Regions from separate parts of the Kitasatospora sp. NPDC086009 genome, predicted to be linked through region 2. Evidence: riboswitches for the same ligand, from Rfam matches in the RefSeq annotation. Region 2 holds a riboswitch; the other holds the start of a gene.
The links. Region 2 has a riboswitch for S-adenosylmethionine ahead of thrC (threonine synthase). Riboswitches for the same ligand answer to the same signal wherever they lie in the genome.
Positions count from the first base shown of each region.

Region 1: another riboswitch for S-adenosylmethionine. It lies ahead of ACIF6L_RS07790 (aminotransferase class V-fold PLP-dependent enzyme); the one in region 2 lies ahead of thrC (threonine synthase).

Region 1 is NZ_JBITSA010000002.1:469,141-480,529, forward strand. It holds gene ACIF6L_RS07760 (ubiquinol-cytochrome c reductase cytochrome b subunit) at 1-1,309, opposite strand, end outside; gene ACIF6L_RS07765 (Rieske 2Fe-2S domain-containing protein) at 1,306-2,376, opposite strand; gene ACIF6L_RS07770 (c-type cytochrome) at 2,373-3,182, opposite strand; gene ACIF6L_RS07775 (heme-copper oxidase subunit III) at 3,370-3,990, opposite strand; gene ACIF6L_RS07780 (hypothetical protein) at 4,386-4,811, shown strand; gene trpD (anthranilate phosphoribosyltransferase) at 4,934-6,010, shown strand; SAM riboswitch class IV at 6,158-6,275, shown strand; gene ACIF6L_RS07790 (aminotransferase class V-fold PLP-dependent enzyme) at 6,327-7,691, shown strand; gene ACIF6L_RS07795 (Lrp/AsnC ligand binding domain-containing protein) at 7,702-7,983, opposite strand; gene ACIF6L_RS07800 (rhomboid family intramembrane serine protease) at 8,025-8,807, opposite strand; gene ACIF6L_RS07805 (hypothetical protein) at 9,010-9,261, shown strand; gene ACIF6L_RS07810 (NYN domain-containing protein) at 9,338-10,882, shown strand; gene ACIF6L_RS07815 (NlpC/P60 family protein) at 11,095-11,389, shown strand, end outside.
Region 2 is NZ_JBITSA010000012.1:262,830-274,218, reverse strand. It holds gene ACIF6L_RS26235 (extracellular solute-binding protein) at 287-1,558, shown strand; gene ACIF6L_RS26230 (cupin domain-containing protein) at 1,590-1,934, opposite strand; gene ACIF6L_RS26225 (DUF3263 domain-containing protein) at 2,039-2,278, shown strand; gene otsB (trehalose-phosphatase) at 2,366-3,235, shown strand; gene ACIF6L_RS26215 (trehalose-6-phosphate synthase) at 3,416-4,885, opposite strand; gene ACIF6L_RS26210 (glucosyl-3-phosphoglycerate synthase) at 4,933-6,000, opposite strand; SAM riboswitch class I at 6,150-6,282, shown strand; gene thrC (threonine synthase) at 6,300-7,586, shown strand; gene ACIF6L_RS26200 (ubiquitin-like small modifier protein 1) at 7,649-7,927, shown strand; gene ACIF6L_RS26195 (cold-shock protein) at 8,531-8,734, shown strand; gene groL (chaperonin GroEL) at 9,150-10,772, shown strand; gene ACIF6L_RS26185 (hypothetical protein) at 10,873-11,238, shown strand; gene ACIF6L_RS26180 (hypothetical protein) at 11,335-11,389, opposite strand, start outside.

The sequences.
Region 1 (11,389 bases), on a different contig from region 2:
CCGGCACCACGAAGAAGCCCACGCGGACGAAGTACGTGATGTCGTTGATCGACAGGTGCAGGTGGGTGGCGAACAGGTCGTTGCCACCACCGACCAGCAGCACCAGGTACAGGCTGATCCAGGCGGCGCCCAGCGCGGTGCGGACCGGCGCGTTGCGCGGGCGGTCCAGGATGTGGTGCTCGCGCTTGTCGCCGGTGACCCAGGACTCGATGAACGGGTAGACCGCGATCGCGACCAGGACCAGCGGGAAGATCATCAGCGGGACGAAGACACCCAGGTTCAGGGTGTGGCCCCACAGGCCGATCTCCCAGCCCGGCATGACGCGGATCAGGCCCTCGGAGAAGCCCATGTACCAGTCCGGCTGGGCGTCCGTGGACACCTGGTCGGGGCGGTACGGGCCGTACGCCCAGATCGGGTTGATCGTGGCGATCGCCGAGACGGCGGCGATGAGACCGAAGACCAGGAAGAAGAAGCCACCGGCCTTGGCCATGTAGACCGGCATCAGCGGCATGCCGACGACGTTCTTCTCGGTCTTGCCCGGGCCCGCCCACTGGGTGTGCTTGTGGTAGAAGACCAGGATCAGGTGCGCGACCAGCAGGCCGAGCATGATGCCGGGGATCAGCAGCACGTGGATGGTGAAGAACCGCGGCACGATGTCGTGGCCGGGGAACTCGCCGCCGAACAGGAACATCTGGATGTAGGTGCCCACCAGCGGGACGGCGAGGATCGCGCCTTCCATGAAGCGGATACCGGTGCCCGAGAGCAGGTCGTCGGGCAGCGAGTAGCCGAAGAAGCCGTCGAACATGCCCAGGACCAGCAGCAGGAAGCCGAAGACCCAGTTGATCTCACGCGGCTTGCGGAACGCGCCGGTGAAGAACACGCGCATCATGTGCACGAGCATCGCGGCCACGAAGACCAGCGCGGCCCAGTGGTGGATCTGGCGGACCAGCAGGCCGCCGCGGACCTCGAAGCTGATGTCCACCGTCGACGCGTACGCCTCGGACATCGGGATGCCCTTGAGCGGGATGTACGAGCCGTCGTAGATGACCTCGCCCATGCTGGGCTTGAAGAACAGCGTCAGGTACACGCCCGTCAGGATGATGATGACGAAGGTGTAGAGGCAGATCTCGCCCAGCATGAAGGACCAGTGGTCCGGGAAGATCTTCCGCAGGTTGGCCTTGGCGAGGGAGTAGATCCCCAGCCGGCCGTCCGTCCAGTCAGCAGCCTGCTCCCACTTGTTGGCGGGCTTGGCACGCGTGCTGCCGGCGGGCTTGGCGGCACCGGAGGTGGTGCTGCTCGCGCTACTCATCGAGCACGCTCCCAGTAGCTCGGGCCGACGGGCTCGTCGAAGTCGCCGGTGGCGACCAGGAAGCCCTTCTCGTCAGTGGTGATCTTCAGCTGCGGCAGCGGGTGGCCGGCCGGGCCGAAGATGACGCGCGCGCCGTCCGCCAGGTCGAAGGTCGACTGGTGGCAGGGGCAGAGCGCGTGGTGGGTCTGCTGCTCGTACAGGCTGATCGGGCAGCCGACGTGGGTGCAGATCTTGGAGTAGGCGAGGATGCCCTCGAAGCCCTTCTCCCGGGACTCGGTGTCCTTGATGTCCTCCGGTGCGATGCGCACCAGCATCAGGGCGTCCTTGGCGATCTGCTGCTGGAAGTCCTCGTCGTGCGTGCTGAGACCCTCCGGCATGGCGAAGGTCAGCGAGCCGACGATGACGTCCTCGGCCTTCATCGGCTGGTTGGTGTTCATGTTGATCAGCTGCAGCGGCTTCACATCGGTGGCCTCGCGCCAGCCGGTGTGCTCCAGCTTGTCCTCGGGCAGCGGGCCCAGGTCGCGCAGCAGCACGACGCCGGACAGCGGCACCAGGGCCATCGAACCGATGAGGGTGTTGCGGATCATCTTGCGGCGGCCGAAGCCGGACTCGGCGGCGCCGGTCCTGAACTGCTCGATGACGTCCGCGCGGACCTCGTCGTCGGCCTCGATCGGGTGACGCTCGGCCGGGATCTCGTGGTCCGACATCAGGGTGCGGGCCCAGTGGACCGCACCCGCGCCGATGCAGAACAGCGCGACGCCCAGGGTCATGCCCAGCGCGAAGTTCAGCGCGCTGACGTGGCCCAGCGGGAAGATGTAGACGATCTTGTCCGGGTCGATGGCCACGTAGGAGGCGATGAAGCCCACGGTGGCGAGCATCGAGACCACGAACATCAGCGAGACCTGGCGCTCGGCCCGCTGGGCGGCCCGCTCGTCGATGTCGGTGCGACGCGGTTGGTGGGCCGGCAGGCCCGGGTCGGCGAACGGATCGCCGTGGGCGGCCACCTCGTGGTGTCCGGCGGAGCCGTGTGACTCCGGGAGCTTCTCTTCTGACATGTCGTGGCTCATGACTTCTTGGCCTTGGTGGTGTGGGCGGCGACCCAGATCGCGACCGCGATGAGCGTGCCGAGACCGAAGATCCAGCCGAACAGGCCCTCGGTCACCGGACCGAGGCTGCCGAGCGTGAGACCGCCGGGGTTCGGCTCATCGTTGGTGGTGTGGCGGACGAAGGCCACGATCTGCTTCTTCTGCTCCTCGGGCATGGTGGTGTCCGGGAACGACGGCATGTTCTGCGGGCCGGTCTGCATGGCCTCGTAGATGTGCTTGGCGTCCACTCCCTCCAGCGACGGGGCGTACTTGCCCTGGGTCAGGGCACCGCCCTGGCCGGCGAAGTTGTGGCACTGGGCGCAGTTGGTGCGGAACAGCTCGCCACCCTTGGAGAGGTCCTCGGGGTTGGTCGAGGTGTACTGCTCCTCGGTCGGGATGACCGGGCCGGGGCCGAGCGAAGCCACGAAGGCGGCGAGCTGGTCGATCTCCGCCTGCGAGTAGATGTTCTTCTTGCGCGGCACCTGGGCGCCGGGCTGCTGGGCCGGCATGCGGCCGGTGCCGACCTGGAAGTCGACCGCGGCTGAGCCGACGCCGACCAGGCTCGGACCGTCGCTGCTGCCCTGGCCGTTCAGGCCGTGGCAGGAGGAGCAGCCCACGGCGAAGAGCTTCTTGCCCTCATCGATCGCGAGCGACTGCGCGGCGACGTCGGCCTGCGCCTTGTCGGCGGGCGCGAACGCGGCGTACAGCCCCCCGGTTGCCGCCAGGGCGAGAAGTAGGACGACCAGCGCCGCCAATGGGTGGCGCCGTCGTGCGGAGAGCTTTTTCACGGAATAACCCCGGTGTCAGGATCTGGTCGACTGGTGGGTGCACCCGGCGGCCGGTCTGGCCGGCACGAGGCTGCCTGTCTAGGGCTGCGCGCGCGGTCGGTCGGTTGGGAGCGTAGGCACCGGCAAATCGGGCCGTCGCCGGTGAGGGCGGGACCCGGAGCCGGTGGCCAGCGACCTGATCAGCTGGTTACTTGATCAGGTAGATGGTCGCGAACAGGCCGATCCACACGACGTCGACGAAGTGCCAGTAGTACGACACCACGATGGCGGCGGTGGCCTGCTCGTGCGTGAAGCGCTTGGCTGCGTACGTCCGTCCGAGGACCAGCAGGAAGGCGATCAGACCACCCGTCACGTGCATACCGTGGAAGCCGGTGGTCAGGTAGAACACCGTGCCGTACGGGTCGGAGGACAGCGAGAGGCCGTCCTTCTTGACCAGCTCGGTGTACTCGAAGATCTGGCCGCCGATGAAGATCGCGCCCATCACGAAGGTGATGACGAACCACGAGCGGAGCTTCTTCACGTCCCCGCGCTCGGCAGCGAACACGCCGAGCTGGCAGGTGAGAGAGGAGAGCACCAGGATCGTGGTGTTGACCGAGGAGAAGGGCACGTTGAGGGCGTGCGCCTTCTCGCTCCAGAACTCGGCTCCCTTGACGGAGCGGAGCGTGAAGTACATCGCGAAGAGGGCCGCGAAGAACATCAACTCGGAACTGAGCCAGACGATCGTTCCGACGCTGACCATGTTCGGCCGGTTGACCGATCCGTGCGCGTGCCCGGTTTCTACTGCTGTTGCTGTCGCCACGACGGACATTATGTCGGTCCCTTATTCCGTCTTCACGCCGGGGGGTGTCCCTCGGAGTGTCCGGTGCGTGCGGTATGCCCCGGTGGGGCCCGCCGGGACGCCCGGATGGCGGCTGAGCAGGGGCGTGTCCCTTTTCTGACGGTTCTTCGAAGGCATCTTCGACCCTGATGCCCAGCGTGTCGCTCCACTCCTTCGGGGCCCGCCGGGAGTAAGGGAAAGGCCCTCGGGTCGGCCGTACGGGTGGACCGCGACCGCGGGGGTGACGGCCTGTCCTCCGGGCGGGTGAGTCGTGGGCGCGGCGGCTTGAGACGGATCGCGCGGGAGTGGCTCGGCGGGCGGTGATCGGGAGTAGCATCCGGGTTGAGACGAACGTGGTCCGGATCACACTTGAGGGAGCAGGGCCCATGGCGTACACCACCGACGAGACGCTGACCGTTCTCGTCTACAGCCACGACCGCAACACCCGCGAGCAGGTGCTGACGGCCCTCGGCCGCCGGCCCGCGGAGGATCTGCCGGAGCTGACCTACCTGGAGTGCGCGACGACCCCCGCGGTGCTGAAGGCACTGGAGAAGGGGGGCGTGGACCTCTGCGTGCTGGACGGCGAGGCGGTCCCGGCCGGCGGCCTCGGGCTCGCCCGGCAGTTGAAGGACGAGATCTACGGCTGCCCGCCGGTGCTGGTGGTGATCGGCCGGCCGCAGGACTCCTGGCTGGCCGCCTGGAGCCGGGCCGACGCGGCCATCTCCCACCCGGTGGACCCGGTGGCGCTGGCCGAGGCGGCCGCCACGCTGCTCCGGGCCCGGCTGGCGAAGCGGGCGCCGGCCGCCCGGTAGGACCGCGTCTCAGTGGGAGAGAAGTGAAGGCGACGGCGGGGCGGAGGCGTCCCGCCGCTCGATAGGCTGGCTCCATCCTTACGGAGAACCCCTCGGGGAACCGACAAGAGCTGGAGTCAGCCATGGTGAACGTGAACCCTGCGAACGGCGGCAAGGACCCCGTGCAGGTGGTCCGCACCTGGCCGGACATCCTGTCGGCGCTGCTGCGGGGCGAGGACCTCGACCGGGCGGACACCGCCTGGGCGATGGACCGGATCATGAGCGGCGAGGCCTCCGCCGTGCAGATGGCCGGCTTCATGGTCGCCCTGCGGGCCAAGGGCGAGACGGTGGACGAGATCGTCGGCCTGGTGGACTCGATGTACGCGCACGCCGAACCGCTCTCCATCCCCGGCCCGGCGGTCGACATCGTGGGCACCGGCGGCGACCGGGCGAAGACCGTCAACATCTCGACCATGTCGGCGATCGTCGCCGCGGCGGCCGGTGCCAAGGTGGTCAAGCACGGCAACCGGGCGGCCTCCTCGGCGAGCGGCTCCTCGGACGTGCTGGAGAAGCTCGGCGTCAATCTGGACCTCTCGGCCCGGCGGGTCGCCGAGGTTGCCGAGGAGGTCGGACTGACCTTCTGCTTCGCGGCCAGGTTCCACCCCGCGATGCGGCACACCGCCCCGGCCCGCAGCGGCCTCGGGGTGCCGACCGCCTTCAACACCCTCGGCCCGCTGACCAACCCGGCCAAGGTCACCGCACACGCGATCGGCTGCTTCGACACCCGGCTGGCCTCGCTGATCGCCGGGGTACTGGCCCGCCGGGGGTCCACCGCGCTGGTCTTCCGCGGCGACGACGGCCTGGACGAGCTGACCGTCACCACCACCTCCCGGGTCTGGATCGTGCGCGACGGCGAGGTCACCGAGACCTCCTTCGACCCGCGCGACGTCGGCGTCCAGCTGGTGGGCATCGAGGCGCTGCGCGGCGGGGACCCGGCGTTCAACGCGGACGTCGCGCGCCGGCTGCTGGCCGGGGAGCGCGGGGCGGTGCGGGACGCCGTCCTGATGAACACGGCGACGGCGCTGGTGGCGCTGGACCTCACCGACGCGCCGCTCGCCGAGCAGCTGGCGGCCGGAATGGAGCGGGCCGCGGCGGCCATCGACTCGGGCGCCGCGCAGGATCTGCTGCGGCGCTGGTCCGAGGCCACCACCCGGGTGTGAAGCGGCGGTCGGGCCCGCGGGGGGATGCCTCCCCGCGGGCCCTTCGCGCGTCCGGCGGGGGCGTCGCCGGGCCCCGGCGGTGGACCGCTGTCCGGATGGCGGACCCCTGTTTGACCACTCGGCGGACGCGACCTAGAGTCTTCGCCAGGTCATGAGTGACAGCGTCAAGCCCCAGCTGGCTGTCCGGCAACCCTCCGTCCGTGGCGGGGTGCCCTGGGTGAGGACCGGGTCTCGCGGCGAACCGTCCGCGTGACAAGCGCGGACGCCGGCTGACACGCACCTCCGGGGTCCTTACCCGTCGAAGGAGTGCACCCCCATGTCCGTCGCCACCGAGATCTGCGCCCCGCTCCCCGTCCTCGGCCACGACGTCGAGGTCCCGCTGGTCAACGGTGACAAGGTCACCTACGCCGCGCTCGACTACGCCGCCAGCTCCCCGGCGCTGCAGCGGGTCTGGGACGACGTCGCCGCCTACGCCCCCTACTACGGCAGCGTGCACCGGGGCGCCGGCTACCTTTCCCAGCTCTCCACCGACCTCTTCGAGCAGAGCCGCCGCACCGTCGCGGACTTCCTCGACCTGCGCGAGGGCGACCAGGTGGTCTTCACCCGGGCCACCACCGACTCGCTGAACCTGCTGGCGGGCGCCGTCCCGGCCGGCACCCGGGTCTTCGCCTTCGAGACCGAGCACCACGCCTCGCTGCTGCCCTGGCGCCACGCCGGGCTGAGCGTCACCTACCTGCGCGCCCCGCGCTCGCACGCCGAGGCGGTCGCCGCGCTGGACGCCGCGCTGGCCGAGGCCCCCGAGGGCCCCAAGCTGCTCTGCGTCACCGGCGCCTCGAACGTCACCGGCGAGCTCTGGCCGGTCGCCGAGCTCACCGAGACCGCCCACCGGCACGGCGCCCGGGTGGTGCTGGACGCCGCGCAGCTCGCCCCGCACCACCGGGTCTCGGTGCGCGAGCTGGGCGTGGACTGGATCGCCTTCTCGGGCCACAAGATCTACGCGCCGTTCGGCGCCGGGGTGCTGGCCGGCCGGGCCGACTGGCTGGACGCGGCCGAGCCGTACCTGGCCGGCGGCGGCGCCACCCGCACGGTCGCCCGGGAGGCCGACGGCTCGGTGGCCGTGCAGTGGCACACCGGCCCGGCCCGGCACGAGGCCGGCTCGCCGAACGTGATCGGCGTCTACTCCATCGCCTCGGCCTGCCGGGCCCTGACCGAGGCCGGCTTCGACGCGCTGGAGGCCCGCGAGCAGCAGCTGATCGCCCGGCTGAAGGCCGGGCTGGCGGAGGTCCCGCAGGTGCGGGTGCTGAACCTGTTCGGCGCGGACTCGGCCCGGGTGGGCGTGCTCTCCTTCGTCGTCCAGGGCTGGAACAGTTCGCACTTCTCGGCCGCGCTCTCCGCCGAGTACGGCATCGGGGTGCGCGACGGCCTGTTCTGCGCGCACCCGCTGGTGCGCACCCTGCTCGGCGACGAGGACGTGGCGCCGTCCGAGTGCGGTGCGCCGGAGGCGTCGCTGCCGGGGGAGCGCAGCCTGAACGCGATCCGGGTCAGCTTCGGCGCGGGTACCCCGGACGAGCACATCGACCGGTTCCTGACCGCCGTCCGCGAGCTGGTCACGGACGGCGCGGCCTGGAACTACCGCAACGAGGGCGGCCGCTGCGTCGCGGACACCCGGCGCGAGGGCTGAACGGGGGAGGCTACTCGCCCAGGCCGAGCGCGAAGGCGGTCTCCAGGTCGTGCTGGGAGTAGGTGCGGAAGGCGATCTGGGTCTCGGTGTGGGCCACGCCCGGGACCTTGTTCAGCCGGCCGGGGATCACCTCGGCCAGGTCGTCGTGCCGGCGCACCCGCACCATCGCCACCAGGTCGTAGCCGCCGGTGACCGAGTAGACCTCGCTGACGCCCTCGATGGCCGCGATCGCCTCGGCGATCTCCGGGATGCGGTCGACGCTGGTCTTGATCAGGACGATGGCGGTGATCACTGTTCGGGCTCCTTTGTGAGGTGCCGCCAGGGTATCGGGCGTCAGCGGGGCCGTCGCGAGGGGCGGGTGGCCAGCGTGCAGGCGTACAGGAACCCCGCCGAGAAGCCGATCACGTGGACCAGGTAGGCGACGCCCGGCCCCGCCGAGTGCACCGACCACCACTGGAGCGCGAACCAGAGGCCGAGCACCAGCCAGGCCGGGAACCGCAGGGGCAGGAAGAGCAGCAGCGGGACGAGCGTGGTCACCCGGGCCCGCGGGTGCAGCCTCAGGTAGGCGCCGAGCACGCCGGCGATCGCCCCCGAGGCGCCGATCAGGACCCGGGTGTAGTCCGCCGAGTGCGCCTCGGCCAGCGCGAAGCCGTAGGTGGCCAGCGAGCCTGCCGCCAGGTAGAAGAGCGCGAACCGGGCCCGGCCGAAGCGGGCCTCCACGGTGGGGCCGAAGACCTGGAGGAAGAGCAGGTTGCCCAGCAGGTGCAGCCAGCCGGCGTGGACGAAGAGCCCGCTGAGGACGGACATCGCCGGGTGCTTGCCGGGGGTCGGGGCGGCCGGGCAGCCCGGCACCGGGTCGGGGGCCTCGGCCACCTGTTCGGCGCTCAGCGGCCGTCCGGCCAGCAGCTCGGCCGGGACGGCGCCCCAGCGCTGCTCGTACCGCTGCTCCGCGCAGACCCGGTCCTGCCCGCGGCCGTACAGCGGGTTGAGCCCGGCCGCCGGGCCGAGCAGGAAGACCAGCACGTTCAGCGCGATCAGTGCGTAGCTGACGGCCGGGACGGGCGCGGCCGGGGGGCCGTCCCGCGCGCCGGTGTGGTCGAGGACCGGGATCGCCATGCGACCAAGCATCCCTCCGTCCGGCCCGGGCGACACCGCGCTGTACGGCAGGTGGACCACCCCCGCGATCGCCGTGACCGGTAGCCGGGGTGGTTGCCCCAGGCAATAGGCTTGGGGCGGGCAATCCCGCCTCCCGCCGCCGATGCCGGGGCTCCGGGGGGAGCGCCTGAGCCCACCCAGGGACCACCCGAGAGGACCCCCGATGACCGTCCCCGCCCTGACCGCAGAGACGCGTTGGCGCTGCACCCTGTGCGGCAACCTGACCCGCTTCGATGTCACCCGCACCGCCCGGGTGACCGAGTTCCTGCACTTCGACCTGGCCGGCGAGTCCAAGGTGGAGGAGACCGAGGTGCACAGCGAGACCATCGAGTCGGTGCGCTGCCGCTGGTGCAACGCGGTGGACCAGGTCGAACTGGTGGCCCGTCCGGGCGCCGAGGCCGCCGAGCAGGCGTGATGCCCGCCCCGCGCGGTGGACGGTGCGCGGCACGGCCGTCCGCCGCGCGGGACAATACAGACAGAGCGCACGGAGCGTGACGACCAGGGGTACGGCCGACGGCCGTACCCCGCTGGCGAGGATCGGAGCCGAGGACGTGGTGGACGCAGCGCAGGAGCCCGCCGGGCCGCAGGGGCGGCAGCCCGCTGTGGACGCGCAGGCGCCGGACGCGGTCGAGGCCGCCGCGCCCGGCACCGGCGCCCCCGCCGAGGAGGTCGACGGCGAGGAGGCCGGCGGCTCCGGCGGTGAGGAGCCGGCGGCAGCCCGCGCGGCCGAGAAGCTCGACCGGCCGCTGCCCGAGGGGGTGCGCCGGCGTGTGGTGGGCCTCGCCGCCGACGCGCTCGGCGGGCTGCCGGTCGCGGAGCTGCCGCAGACGCTGCGCCCGTACGCCAAGTTCACCCCGGCGCGCCGGGCCAAGTACGCCGCCACCGCGCTCGCCGCGGCGCTGGAGTCCGAGCCGGCGTTCCGGGTGCGGATAGCGGAGCGGCTGCGGCTCGGGCAGCCGGACCTGGTCCGGGCGCTGGAGTCGGGCAGCGTGCCGGGCGCGGCCGATCCGATGGACGTGGCGGCCGCCGCCTACCTGGTCCGGTCGGCGGGCTGGAGCCGCCTGGTCGTCGAGGCCGGTGAGGAGGCCGAGCGGGCCGGCGCCGAGGGCGCGGCGGCCGAGGCGGCCCGGCTGGCCGAGAAGCTGCAGGCAGAGCTGGCCGAGGTGCGCGCCGCTGCCCGGGCGGACCTGGACCGGCAGCGGGCCGAGTCGGAGGACGTCCGCAAGGAGGTGGAGTCGCTGCGCAAGAAGGTGCGTTCGCTGGAGAGCGACACCCGGCGGGCCCAGGCCGAGACGCGCCGGGTCACCGGGGAGCTGGAGGCCCTGAAGGCGCAGACGGGCGTCGAGCGCGGCGCCGCCGAGAGCGAGGCGCGGCGGCTGCGGCACCGGATCTCCGAGCTGGAGAACGCCGCCGAGCAGGGCCGCCGTTCGGCCCGCGAGGGGCGCAGCGTCGAGGACATGCGGCTGCGGCTGCTGCTGGACACCGTGCTGCAGTCGGCGCAGGGGCTCCAGCGGGAGCTGGCCCTGCCGGTCTCCCAGATCCGCCCGGCCGATCTGGTCGAGGCGGTGGTGCCGGGTTCGGCCTCGCCGCACGACGTGGCGCGGCGCGGGCTGGCCGAGGACGACCCGGCGCTGCTGGACCAGCTGCTGGCGATCCCGCAGGTCCACCTGGTGGTGGACGGCTACAACGTGACCAAGACCGGCTACCCGGCGCTCCCGCTGGAGCAGCAGCGGATCCGGCTGCTGGGCGGGCTGGCGATGCTGGCCCAGCGCACGCAGGCGGAGGTGACCTGCGTGTTCGACGGCCAGGACCTCGACGTGCCGGTGATCCTGGCGCCGCCGCGCGGGGTCCGGGTGCGGTTCAGCCGGACCGGGGAGACCGCCGACGAACTGATCCGCCGCCTGGTGCGGGCCGAGCCGCAGGGCCGGCCGGTGGTGGTGGTCTCCACCGACCGGGAGGTCGCGGAGGGCGTGCGGAAGGCGGGCGCGCGCCCTGTAGCCTCGGTGCTGCTGCTGAACCGACTGGCCCGGCCCTGACCTCGGCCGGGGGTCGGCCGGCAGGGGATGACGCCTGGTCAGCGCCCGGTTTGCGGGGATGTGTGGATCCCGTGAAGTCATGGCGGGGGGCGGGAGTTCACGCCATCGGGGGAGTGGCGCAAAGCGTGGATCTTCACTAGGGTCTGGCGTCAAACCTATTTTCCGGATTCTCACTCGTTCGGGTGAGTCCGTTGGAAGAAGGAGCCGGTCACTTGGCCACCCACCGCCGTCCCAAGCAGTCGAGCCGTGCACGGGTCACCGTGCTGACCGCTGCCGCTGCGACCGCGGTCGCCCTCTCGGCCCAGGTCAGCGCCCACGCCGCGCCCAGCCCGTCCCCCAAGAAGGAGGACGTGAAGGCGCAGGTCGACCAGCTGCAGGAGGAGGCCGAGCAGGCCACCGAGAAGTTCAACGGTGCCAAGGAGCGGGCGGACCAGCTGCGCAAGCAGGCGGACCAGCTCCAGGACCAGGTGGCTCGCGGCCAGGACCAGATGACCCAGCTTCAGGGCG
Region 2 (11,389 bases):
CGGAGAGGTCTAGTCCAGCTGTCGGATTGGTCTGGTCCAAAGTAGGTGAGCTTTGTCGCAGAACCATGTGGTGTGCGGCACTTTGCGCCCGCCCGGAGAGGGCGGTTTTCACGCCGATTCATTGCGCATCGTGCAATGACCTCCGCACTTCGATAACTACCCGGCGGGGACGGCCCACAGGTGTGGACCACTGTGCACCGCATTTGGCAGGGTTGCCGCCTCCCCTCCGCCGGATTCCCCCCTCCGGCCCCCCGCTTCCTTTCACCCCCCGAAGGCGGTACCCGCGTTGATCAGGCGCGCCCAGGCCCCCACCCGGCTGCTCGGCACCGCGCTGGCCGGAGCGCTGCTGCTCACCGGCTGCGGCGGCCAGGACGACAAGACCGTCACCCTCAAGCTCGTGGCGGCCGACTACGGCGAGGACGCGGCCACCAGCTCCAAGCTGTACTGGGACGACGTCGCCCGCCGCTTCGAGGCCGCCAACCCGGACATCCGGATCGACGTCGAGGTGACGAGCTGGACCGACATCGGCAAGCGGGTCGACGACCTGGTGGCCGCCGGCAAGTCGCCCGACCTGCTGCAGACCGGTGGCTTCGCCGACCAGGCGGTGGCGAACCGGCTGTACCCGGCGGGTGACGTCCTCTCGCTGGAGACCCAGGCCAACATCATGGAGTCGTTCGCGCACGCCGGCCAGGTGCTCGGGACGCAGTACGGCATCCCGTTCGTCTCCTCCTCCCGGGTGCTGTTCTACAACAAGGCGGTCTTCCAGAAGGCCGGGATCACCCAGCCGCCGGCCACCTGGAACGAGCTCCGGCAGGCCGCCGAGAAGATCAAGGCCAAGGTGCCGGGGGTCACGCCGTACGGGCTGCCGCTCGGCCCCGAGGAGGCCCCGGCCGAGTCGATGCTGTGGACGCTGAGCGGTGGCGGCAGCCTCTCCGACGACGTCGGCAACTACACCATCGACAGCACGGAGAACCAGGCCACCTTCACCTGGCTGCGCACCAACCTGGTCGACACCAAGCTGACCAACCCCGATCCCGGGAAGACCAACCGCACGCCGATGTTCACCGACTTCGCGGCCGGGAAGGTCGCGATGCTCAACGGGCACCCGACGCTGCTGCGGATGGCGGCCAAGGGCAAGATCGACTTCGGCACGGCGCCGATCCCGAAGAAGGACGGGCTGGCGAAGACCGGCAGCCTCGGGGTGGCCGACTGGATGATGGCGTTCAAGGCGAACGGGCACCGCAACGAGATCCGCAAGTTCCTCAGCTTCGTGTACGCCAAGGACAACCAGCTCAAGTTCGACGAGACGTACAACCTGCTGCCGGTCACCCAGGACGCCTTCACCGCGGTGACCAAGGACGGGAGGCACGAGGACCTCAAGCAGTTCGCGGCCGGGCTGACCAACGCGAGCTTCTACCCCTTCGGGGACCCGGCCTGGGCGGACGTCAGCAACCGGATCAAGGCGGGGATCGGCGGCGCCGTGACGGGCGACGCCAAGCAGGTGCTGGAGGGGCTCCAGGAGTCCGCGGTGAAGGAGGCGGCCCGGGTCCGCAAGTGACGGATCCCGGGCCGGGCGGTCGGTGCGGACGTCAGAGGGTGATGGCGTAGGCCTTGCGGAGGGTCTCGTGGACCGTCCACGTGGTGCGGTCGCCGGCCCGCAGGACGGCGCAGTCGCCCGGACCGACCTCCAGGGTCGGGCCGCCGTCGACCTCGACGGTGGCCCGGCCGCTGAGCACCACGAACATCTCGTCGGCCTCGACGTCGGTGACCACGCCGGGGGTGATCTGCCAGATGCCGCGCAGCTGGCGGCCGTCGGGGGACTCGGAGAGCACGCGGCCGGAGACCTCGGGGGTGCCGGAGACGATCTGGGCCGGGTCGAGCGGGTCGGGTTCGAGCTCGGCGGTCGGGATGTGCACGGCGAAGCTGGGCGTCATGGGGGTGACGCTAGCCCGGGCGGGGACGCCGGCGGGGGCGCAAGGTGTGTCGCCTCGCCGGGGGAGAATGACACTCCGTAGTGCTGGACGGAGGTGGGTCGCGGATGGGTGCGGGGACGGACGGGCTCGACGAGCGGGACACGGCGGTGCTGGAGCTCGAAGGGCGGCAGTGGCGGACGGCCGGGGCCAAGGAGCGGGCGATCCGCGAGGAGCTGGGGCTCTCCAGCACGCGCTACTACCAGCTGCTGAACGCCCTGCTGGACCGGCCGGCGGCGCTGGCGCACGCGCCGGTGCTGGTGAACCGGCTGCGGCGGGTGCGGGAGGCACGGCGCGCGGCCCGGTAGCCCGGGTGGCCCCGGGCCGCTCGGGCTGCCGGGGCGTTCCCGGGTCCGGGGGCGGGTCGGGCCCGGAAGGCTGGGTAGGTTCCGGACATGGGTCTTGAGGACATGGGTCTTGAGGAGATGGCGGAGCCGGGGAACGAGGCCGGACGGGCGGGGCTGGAGGCGATCCTCCGGGCGCCCCGGGAGGCGGTGGTGGCGCTCGACTTCGACGGGACGCTGGCGCCGATCGTGGCGGATCCGAGCCGGGCGCGGGCGCATCCGGGGGCGGCGGGCGCGCTGGCGGAGCTGGCGCCCCGGGTCGGCGCGATCGTGGTGGTGACCGGCCGGCCGGCCGCCCTGGCGGTGGAGTACGGCGGGTTCGGCGACGTCGACGGCGTGGTGGTGCTCGGGCACTACGGGGCCGAGCGCTGGGAGGGCGGTGAGCTGACGGCGCCGCCGGCGCACCCGGGAGTGGCACGGGCACGGGCCGCGCTGGACGGCGTACTGGCGCGGGTCGGAGCGCCGGCCGGGACGTGGGTGGAGGACAAGGGGCGCTCGCTGGCCGTCCACACCCGGCGGACGGAGGCGCCGGAGGAGGCGTTCGAGCTGCTGCGCGCCCCGGTGGAGGCGCTGGCCGCCGAGCACGGGCTGGTGGTGGAGCCGGGCCGGCTGGTGCTGGAGCTGCGGCCGCCGGGCGTGGACAAGGGCGCCGCGCTGACCGGGTTCCTGCGCGAGCGGGCCGCCCGGGCGGTGCTCTACGCGGGGGACGACCTGGGGGACGTGGCGGCCTTCGCGGCCGTGGAGAAGCTGCGCGGCGAGGGGCTGGCCGGCCTGCTGGTGTGCAGCGGCACGGTCGACGGCGACGCGCCGGTGCGGGAGCTCGCCGACCGGGCGGACCTGGTGGTCGCCGGCCCGGCCGGCGTGGTGGGGCTGCTGACGGCGCTGGGAGCGGCGCTCGGGGACCGGGCCCAGGGCTCCTAGAGGCGGGCGGGGGGGGGGGGGGGGGGGGGGGGGGGGGGGCGCGGGCGGGGGGGGGGCGGCCCGCGGCGGGGGGGGGGGGGGTTCTCCGGGCCCGGGCCGCGGCGGGGGGGCCCGGGCCCCGGGGCCCCTCGGGGGGGCGGGGCCGGCGGGGGGGGGGGCCGCCGGCCGCCACGGCGGCGGTCAGTCCAGCGCCGTCAGCTGGTCGAGGAACCACTGCTGCGGCGGCAGCGCCGTCGAGGCGGCGGCGAGGCGCTTGGTGCGGTCGGCGCGCTCGTCCTCGGGCATGGTGAGCGCCGTGTGCAGGGCCTCCGCGGTGGCGATGACGTCGTACGGGTTGACGCACAGGGCGTCGTCGGCCAGCTCCGCGTGGGCGCCGGCCTCGCGGGAGAGCACCAGGGCGCAGCCGCGGTCGGAGACCACCGGTACCTCCTTGGCGACCAGGTTCATGCCGTCGCGGATCGGGTTCACCAGGGCGACGTCGGCCAACCGGTAGGCCGCGAGGGAGCGCGGGAAGTCGTCGTTGACGTGCAGGATCAGCGGCTGCCAGTCGGCGGTGCCGAACTCCGCGTTGATCTCGGCGGCGAGCCGCTCGACCTCGGCGGTGTAGGCGCGGTACTCGGCGAGGTCGGTGCGCGAGGGGTAGGCGAAGGCGATGTGCACCACGCTGTCCAGCCACTCGGGGCGGGTGCGGAGCAGGTGCCGGTAGGCCTGGAAGCCGCGGACGATGTTCTTGCTCAGCTCGGTGCGGTCGACCCGGACGACGGTGCGCCGCCCGCCGACCGCCTCGCGCAGGGTGGCGAGCCGCTCGTCGACGTCCGGGCGGTGGGACCGCTCGCGCAGGAAGTCGGCGTCGGCCCCGAGGGCGTGCACGCCGAGCCGGGTGGTGCGGCCCGCGTGCGTCACGGTGAGGGCCTCGCGGTCGACGTCCGCGCCGAGGACGTCCGCGCAGCAGTCGGCGAAGGCGAGGGCCCAGCGGCGGGTGAGGAAGGCGGCCCGGTCGGCGCCGAGGATGCCGGTGAGGACGCTCTCGGCGACGTCGTCCGGCAGCAGCCGGAAGTACTCGGGCGGGGCCCACGGGGTGTGCGAGAAGTGGCCGATGCGCAGGTCGGGGCGGGCGGTCCGGAGCAGGGCCGGGGCCAGCGAGAGGTGGTAGTCCTGGATCAGTACCGCGGCCCCGGGCGCGGCCTCGGCGGCGAGGGCCTCGGCGAAGGCGGCGTTGTAGGCGCGGTAGGACTGCCATTCGGAGCGGAACTCCGCGCCGAAGGAGGGGGCCGTCGGGGTGGCGTAGAGCAGGTGGTGGACGAACCAGAGGGTGGAGTTGGCGACGCCGTTGTAGGCGGCCGCGAAGGTCTCCGGGTCTATGTCCAGCATCCGGACGGCCTGTCCGCCGACGTCGTGGCCGGCTCGGTCGAGGCGGCCGTCGGGGGCCTCCCGGGCGGCCCGGCGGTCGGCGTCGCCGAGCGCCGCGCAGACCCAGACGGCATGCGGGTCGTCGATCGCGGAGAGTCCGGACACCAGCCCGCCGCCGCCCCGGCGCAGGGTCAGGGTGCCGTCGGCCGCGGTACTGAATGACACCGGTCCCCGGTTGGAGGCCACCAGTACGGTGGCGGAACCGGTCGCACTCGAACGTTCGGTCGTGAGATCGCCCATGGTTGGTACGTTGCCGTGGGCCCGGGTCGGCAAACCCCCGTCCGGCGTCAGGCCTGGTGGCCGTGGTGGGCGGCGTACTCCGGGACGGTGTGCATCGGGGGCCGTTCCTCCGCCGTGATCGCATGGGTGTGCGGGGTGAAGATGGCGGCGCCGCCGGCCGGGGGCCCGGCCGCGGTGCGCGGGTCCCGGGTGAACTGGGTGAGCAGCGGGTGGACCAGGTCGGCGGAGGCCTTCAGCCGGTGGGTCCGGTCCAGGCGTTCCAGGGCGGTGCGGTAGATGGTGGCGGCCATCCGGCCGAGTGCCTGGCTGTCCTGGTGGCGGTGGTGGCGTACGCCGACGTCCACCTGGGCGAGGGCGTCCAGGCCGGCGAGCTCCAGGGCGTCCACCAGGAGGCCGAGCTCCACGCCGTAGCCGGTGGGGAACGGCAGCCGTTCGAGCAGCGAGCGGCGGGCCGCGTACTCGCCGCCGAGCGGCTGGACGAAACCGGCGAGTTCCGGCCAGTGCAGGTTGAGCAGGGGGCGGGCGACCAGCTCGGTGACCCGTCCGCCGCCGGAGGGGACCACGGCGGCGTCGCCGGAGCCGGAGCCGTTCGTCACTTCGAGCGGCCGGTCGTACATGGCCTTGACCAGCTGGATGTCCGGCTCGGTGAGCAGCGGGCCGATGATGCCGGAGACGAAGGCGGGGTCGAAGGAGCGCAGGTCGGCATCGACGAAGCAGACGATCTCGCCGCTGGTGACCAGCAGCGAGCGCCAGAGCACCTCGCCCTTGCCGGGGGAGGCGGGCAGCCGGGGCAGGATGTCGTCGCGGTGGACGACCCGGGCGCCGGCCTCGGCGGCCGCGGCGGCGGTGCCGTCGACGGAGCCGGAGTCGACGACGACGAGTTCGTCGACGAGGGGCAGGCGTTCCATCAGCTCGCGGCGCACGGTGCGGACGATGTCGCCGACGGTGGCCTCCTCGTCCAGGGCGGGCAGCACCACGCTGACGGTGCCGGCCCGACCCGCCGCCTGCTTGGCCGCCAGCAGGGCGCCCACCGGGCGGTCGGCCGCGCTCCAGGAGCGGCGGCGCAGCCAGGACGCCGCCTTCGGGAGGAGCGCGGGTGTCGGTTCGGCGGGCACGGAACTCTCCTCGACGGATCGGGGTGGGACGGGGCATCTCGCGTGGCGGACGGTCCCGTTCAGGGTTGACGCCTTCGGATACAGTCTTCGTACAGCGATCGGACCTTCGCACGCCGGGGTCGCCGCTGAGCAGGACCACAACTTCACAGAGCTCATCCAGAGGGACTGAGGGAACGGCCCGTTGACGTCCCGGCAACCTTCTCGCACGGCAGGCCTCCGGCCCCGGCGGGACAGGTGCCAATTCCGGCCTGTGGCGCGCCCGCGTCACGGGGAAGATGAGGAGAGAGGCCTCCGCCATCATGGCTATCGACACCGCCGCAGCCGCCCCCGCGACCGTTGATCTCGGTCCCGCCGTCGCACTGTCCTGTCGGGAGTGCGGTACCCGGTTCCCGCTCGGTCCCAGCTTCGCCTGCCTGGAGTGCTTCGGGCCGCTGGAGATCGCCTACGACTTCGGGAGCGAGGGCGCGGAGGAGCTCCGCAAGCGGATCGAGGCCGGTCCGGCGTCGATCTGGCGCTACGCCCCGCTGCTGCCCGTCCCGGCCGACGTGGCCGACAAGCCGAACCTCAACCCGGGGTGGACCCCGCTGGTGAAGGCGGACAACCTGGGCCGCGAGCTCGGGTTCACCGCCCAGCTGCACGTCAAGGACGACTCCGGCAACCCGACGCACTCCTTCAAGGACCGGGTGGTCGCCTGCGCGATCGAGGCGGCCCGCGCGTTCCACTTCACGACCCTCTCCTGCTCCTCGACCGGCAACCTGGCCGGCGCGGTGGGCGCGGCGGCGGCCCGGGCCGGGTTCAAGTCCTGCGTGTTCATCCCGCACGACCTGGAGCAGGGCAAGGTCGTCATGGCCGGTGTCTACGGTGGCGAGCTGGTCGGCATCGAGGGCAACTACGACGACGTGAACCGCTTCTGCTCGGAGCTGATCGGCGACCCGGCCGGTGAGGGCTGGGGCTTCGTCAACGTCAACCTGCGCCCGTACTACGGCGAGGGTTCCAAGACGCTGGCGTACGAGATCTGCGAGCAGCTCGGCTGGCGGCTGCCGGAGCAGATCGTCATCCCGATCGCCTCGGGCTCGCAGCTGACGAAGATCGACAAGGGCCTGCAGGAGCTGATCAAGCTGGGCCTGGTCGAGGACCGGCCGTACCGGATCTTCGGCGCCCAGGCGGCGGGCTGCTCGCCGGTGTCGGCGGCCTTCAAGGCCGGCCAGGACGTGATCCGGCCGGTCAAGCCGGACACCATCGCCAAGTCGCTGGCGATCGGCAACCCGGCCGACGGCCCCTACGTGCTGGACATCGCCCGGCGCACCGGCGGGGCGGTCGAGGACGTCACCGACGCCGAGGTGGTCGCCGCGATCAAGCTGCTGGCCCGGACCGAGGGCATCTTCGCCGAGACCGCGGGCGGGGTGACCGTCGGCGTGCTGAAGAAGCTGGTCGAGACCGGACAGCTGGATCCGGCCAAGGAGACCGTCGCGATCAACACCGGTGACGGCCTGAAGACGCTGGACGCCGTCTCCGACTCCGGGATGACCACCGTCATCCGCCCGACGCTGGCCTCGTTCCGCGACGCCGGCCTCGCGTCCGCCTGACCCGCCCGCAGCCCCCGCAGCCCGTACCGGCCGCCCGGCCGCACCGCCCGAGGAGATCCCCCATGAGCGCCACCGTCCGCATCCCGACCATCCTGCGCACCTACACCGGCGGCGCCGCCGAGGTGGCCGCCGAGGGCGCCACCCTGGGCGACGTCATCGCCGACCTGGAGCGGAACCACGCCGGGATCGCCGCCCGGATCCTGGACGACGCCGGCAAGCTGCGCCGGTTCGTCAACGTCTACGTCAACGACGACGACGTCCGGTTCGCCGAGGGCCTGGCCACCGAGATCAAGGACGGCGCGAGCGTTTCGATCATTCCGGCGGTGGCCGGCGGCTGCTGATCCGCCCCTTTCCGACCTGGCCTTTCATCGGCCGACCCGTTTTCGACCGGGCCGTCCGTGCGTACGGAATTCCGATCTCCGTACGCGCGGGCGGCCCGCCGCATTCCGGCGGGAATATTTCGCGGTCCGGGGGAGTAGAGTGTGGCTCGTCCGGGAAGAGGGCCGCCCCACCCCCCTCGCGCCGGTACTCGAACTCCGTCCGCGCCCGTACCGCCGGTGTCTGTCCGGCCGCTGAGACCGGCGCCGGGGCCGTGACCGTGAAACATGTCAGGCCGATGTCAGAATTCTCGAAGGCATTTGAGTAATTCGTCCGCTATGTCCGGCGTGAAATGCCGATTTCCTCCCGCTTTGGTCTGGCCTGTCCCCTGGCGGACCTAGGGAATTCCCAGCGGTTGACCCTGTTGCAGAGGGCGTCGATCCGGATACATTCAGCCGCGGTCGACGCAATCACCCGCTCACCGGAGGCCTTCCGGTGGTCTCCGCGGACGATTGTGGCGTGCACGGCTGCGCCCAGGGGGGGTTCCCCGGGCCGGCCTCAAACCAGACCCGGGCCCGCGACCTGCGGGCGCGTGAAGGGCCAGCACAGCACTAGGGGAGTTCGGAATGGCTCAGGGCACCGTCAAGTGGTTCAACGCGGAGAAGGGCTACGGCTTCATCGCGGTCGACGGTGGTGCGGACGTCTTCGTCCACTACAGCGCGATCCAGATGGACGGCTACCGCACCCTTGAGGAGGGCCAGCGGGTCGAGTTCGAGATCTCTCAGGGGCAGAAGGGCCCGCAGGCGGACATGGTCCGCGCCGCGGTCTGACCTTTCCGACCCCAGGAGTTCGGCTCGGCCCATTCGGCTGGTGCACCTCTTGCTTCACGACGGGCCCGTACGACACATGTCGTACGGGCCCGTCGGCATGTCCGGCGGGGGCCCGCGCGGCGTCCGGCGCGGGGGTGCCGGACACCGCGGCGGCGGCCCGTCGGGGGCTCGTCGGGGGCTCGCCGACGGCGGCCGCAGGGGGCGGACGCGGCTCGCGGGTTGGGCGATTGGGCTTGCACTCGCCTACCCGGAGTGCTAATCATTGGCGTTAGCACTCACAGTGTGAGAGTGACAGCGGACTGGGTCGGTGAGGCCCCCGGGAGCGGTAGGGGAAAGGACCCCCGCACACCAGGGCCGTCCGTCGCGGGCACCCCTTGGTCCGAGCAGTCGACCGTGTCCCGGAGGACCACTTCTGATGGCCAAGATCATCGCCTTTGATGAGGAAGCTCGCCGCGGCCTTGAGCGTGGCATGAACCAGCTCGCCGACGCGGTGAAGGTCACGCTCGGCCCCAAGGGCCGCAACGTCGTGCTGGAGAAGAAGTGGGGCGCCCCCACGATCACCAACGACGGTGTCTCCATCGCCAAGGAGATCGAGCTCGAGGACCCCTACGAGAAGATCGGCGCGGAGCTCGTCAAGGAGGTCGCCAAGAAGACCGACGACGTCGCGGGTGACGGCACCACCACCGCCACCGTGCTGGCCCAGGCGCTCGTTCGCGAGGGTCTGCGCAACGTCGCCGCCGGCGCCAACCCGATGGCCCTGAAGCGCGGTATCGAGAAGGCCGTCCAGGCCGTCTCGGACCAGCTGCTGGCCCAGGCCAAGGACGTGGAGACCAAGGAGCAGATCGCCTCCACCGCCTCCATCTCGGCCGCCGACACCCAGATCGGCGAGCTCATCGCCGAGGCCATGGACAAGGTCGGCAAGGAAGGCGTCATCACCGTCGAGGAGAGCAACACCTTCGGTCTGGAGCTCGAGCTCACCGAGGGCATGCGCTTCGACAAGGGCTACATCTCCGCCTACTTCGCCACTGACCTGGAGCGGATGGAGGCGACGTTCGAGGACCCGTACATCCTCATCGCCAACTCCAAGATCGGCTCGGTCAAGGACCTGCTCCCGCTGCTGGAGAAGGTCATGCAGAGCGGCAAGCCGCTCGTCATCATCGCCGAGGACGTCGAGGGCGAGGCCCTGTCGACCCTGGTCGTGAACAAGATCCGCGGCACCTTCAAGTCCGTCGCCGTCAAGGCCCCGGGCTTCGGCGACCGCCGCAAGGCCATGCTCGGCGACATCGCCATCCTCACCGGTGGCACCGTGATCTCCGAGGAGGTCGGCCTCAAGCTGGAGAACGCCGGCGTCGACCTGCTGGGCACCGCCCGCAAGGTGGTCATCACCAAGGACGAGACCACCATCGTCGACGGTGGCGGCGACAGCGACCAGGTCGCCGGCCGCGTGAACCAGATCCGTGCCGAGATCGAGAACAGCGACTCGGACTACGACCGCGAGAAGCTCCAGGAGCGCCTCGCCAAGCTGGCCGGCGGCGTGGCCGTCATCAAGGCCGGCGCGGCCACCGAGGTGGAGCTCAAGGAGCGCAAGCACCGCATCGAGGACGCCGTCCGCAACGCGAAGGCCGCCGTCGAGGAGGGCATCGTCGCCGGTGGTGGCGTCGCGCTGCTGCAGGCCGGTGTCGCGTTCGACAAGCTGGAGCTGGAGGGCGACGAGGCCACCGGTGCCAACATCGTCCGCGTGGCGCTGGAGGCCCCGATCAAGCAGATCGCGACCAACGCCGGCCTCGAGGGCGGTGTCGTGGTGGAGAAGGTGCGCAACCTCCCCGCCGGTCACGGCCTGAACGCCGCCACCAACACCTACGTCGACCTCATCGCCGAGGGCATCATCGACCCGGCGAAGGTCACCCGTTCCGCGCTGCAGAACGCCGCCTCCATCGCGGCGCTCTTCCTCACCACCGAGGCCGTCATCGCCGACAAGCCGGAGAAGGCCGCCGCGGCCGCCGGCGGCGGCATGCCGGGCGGTGACATGGACTTCTGATCCCCTCCGGGATCGGTCGTTTCCCGATCGCACGGGCGGTTCCCCTCGGGGAGCCGCCCGTGCGGCGTTGTGTCCGGCGCCGTTTTGGGACAATGGACGGATGGCTGCCACCGCTGATGACATCGAGACCGCCCTGCACAACGCGCGGGCGCTGATCCTGGCCGACCTGACCGCGCGGGACGTGGCGGACGCCGCCGTGGTGTCGCTGGTCGAGGACGCCGTGACGCACCGCCGGTGGTGGCTTGAGCAGTGGCCGGACGGCGCCGAGTACGTGCTCGGGCTGGTCGCCCAGGACGTCCAGGACGCACTGCTGGAGGCCTACGGCCGCTGGCCGCTCTGCACCTCCTGCGCGGCCGACGGGGACCCGCACGCGCTGGGCGTCGAGCCCGAGCTGGGGCCGGAGCCGCACTGGGTCTGCGGCAAGGCGGGGGCGGTGGTGGCGCCCGTCGGCCGGCTCGACGGCTGATCCTGCCCCGGCCCGGCTCCGGCGCTCCGTGCGCCGGGCCGGGCCTTCGCGCGTCCTGGGCGGACCGGCCGCTCAGTGAGTCATCGAGTCGGCGCGTCAGCCTTCGAGCCGGTCGAGTTCGGCCGCCAGGTTGGCCCGGGCGGCGGCGTCG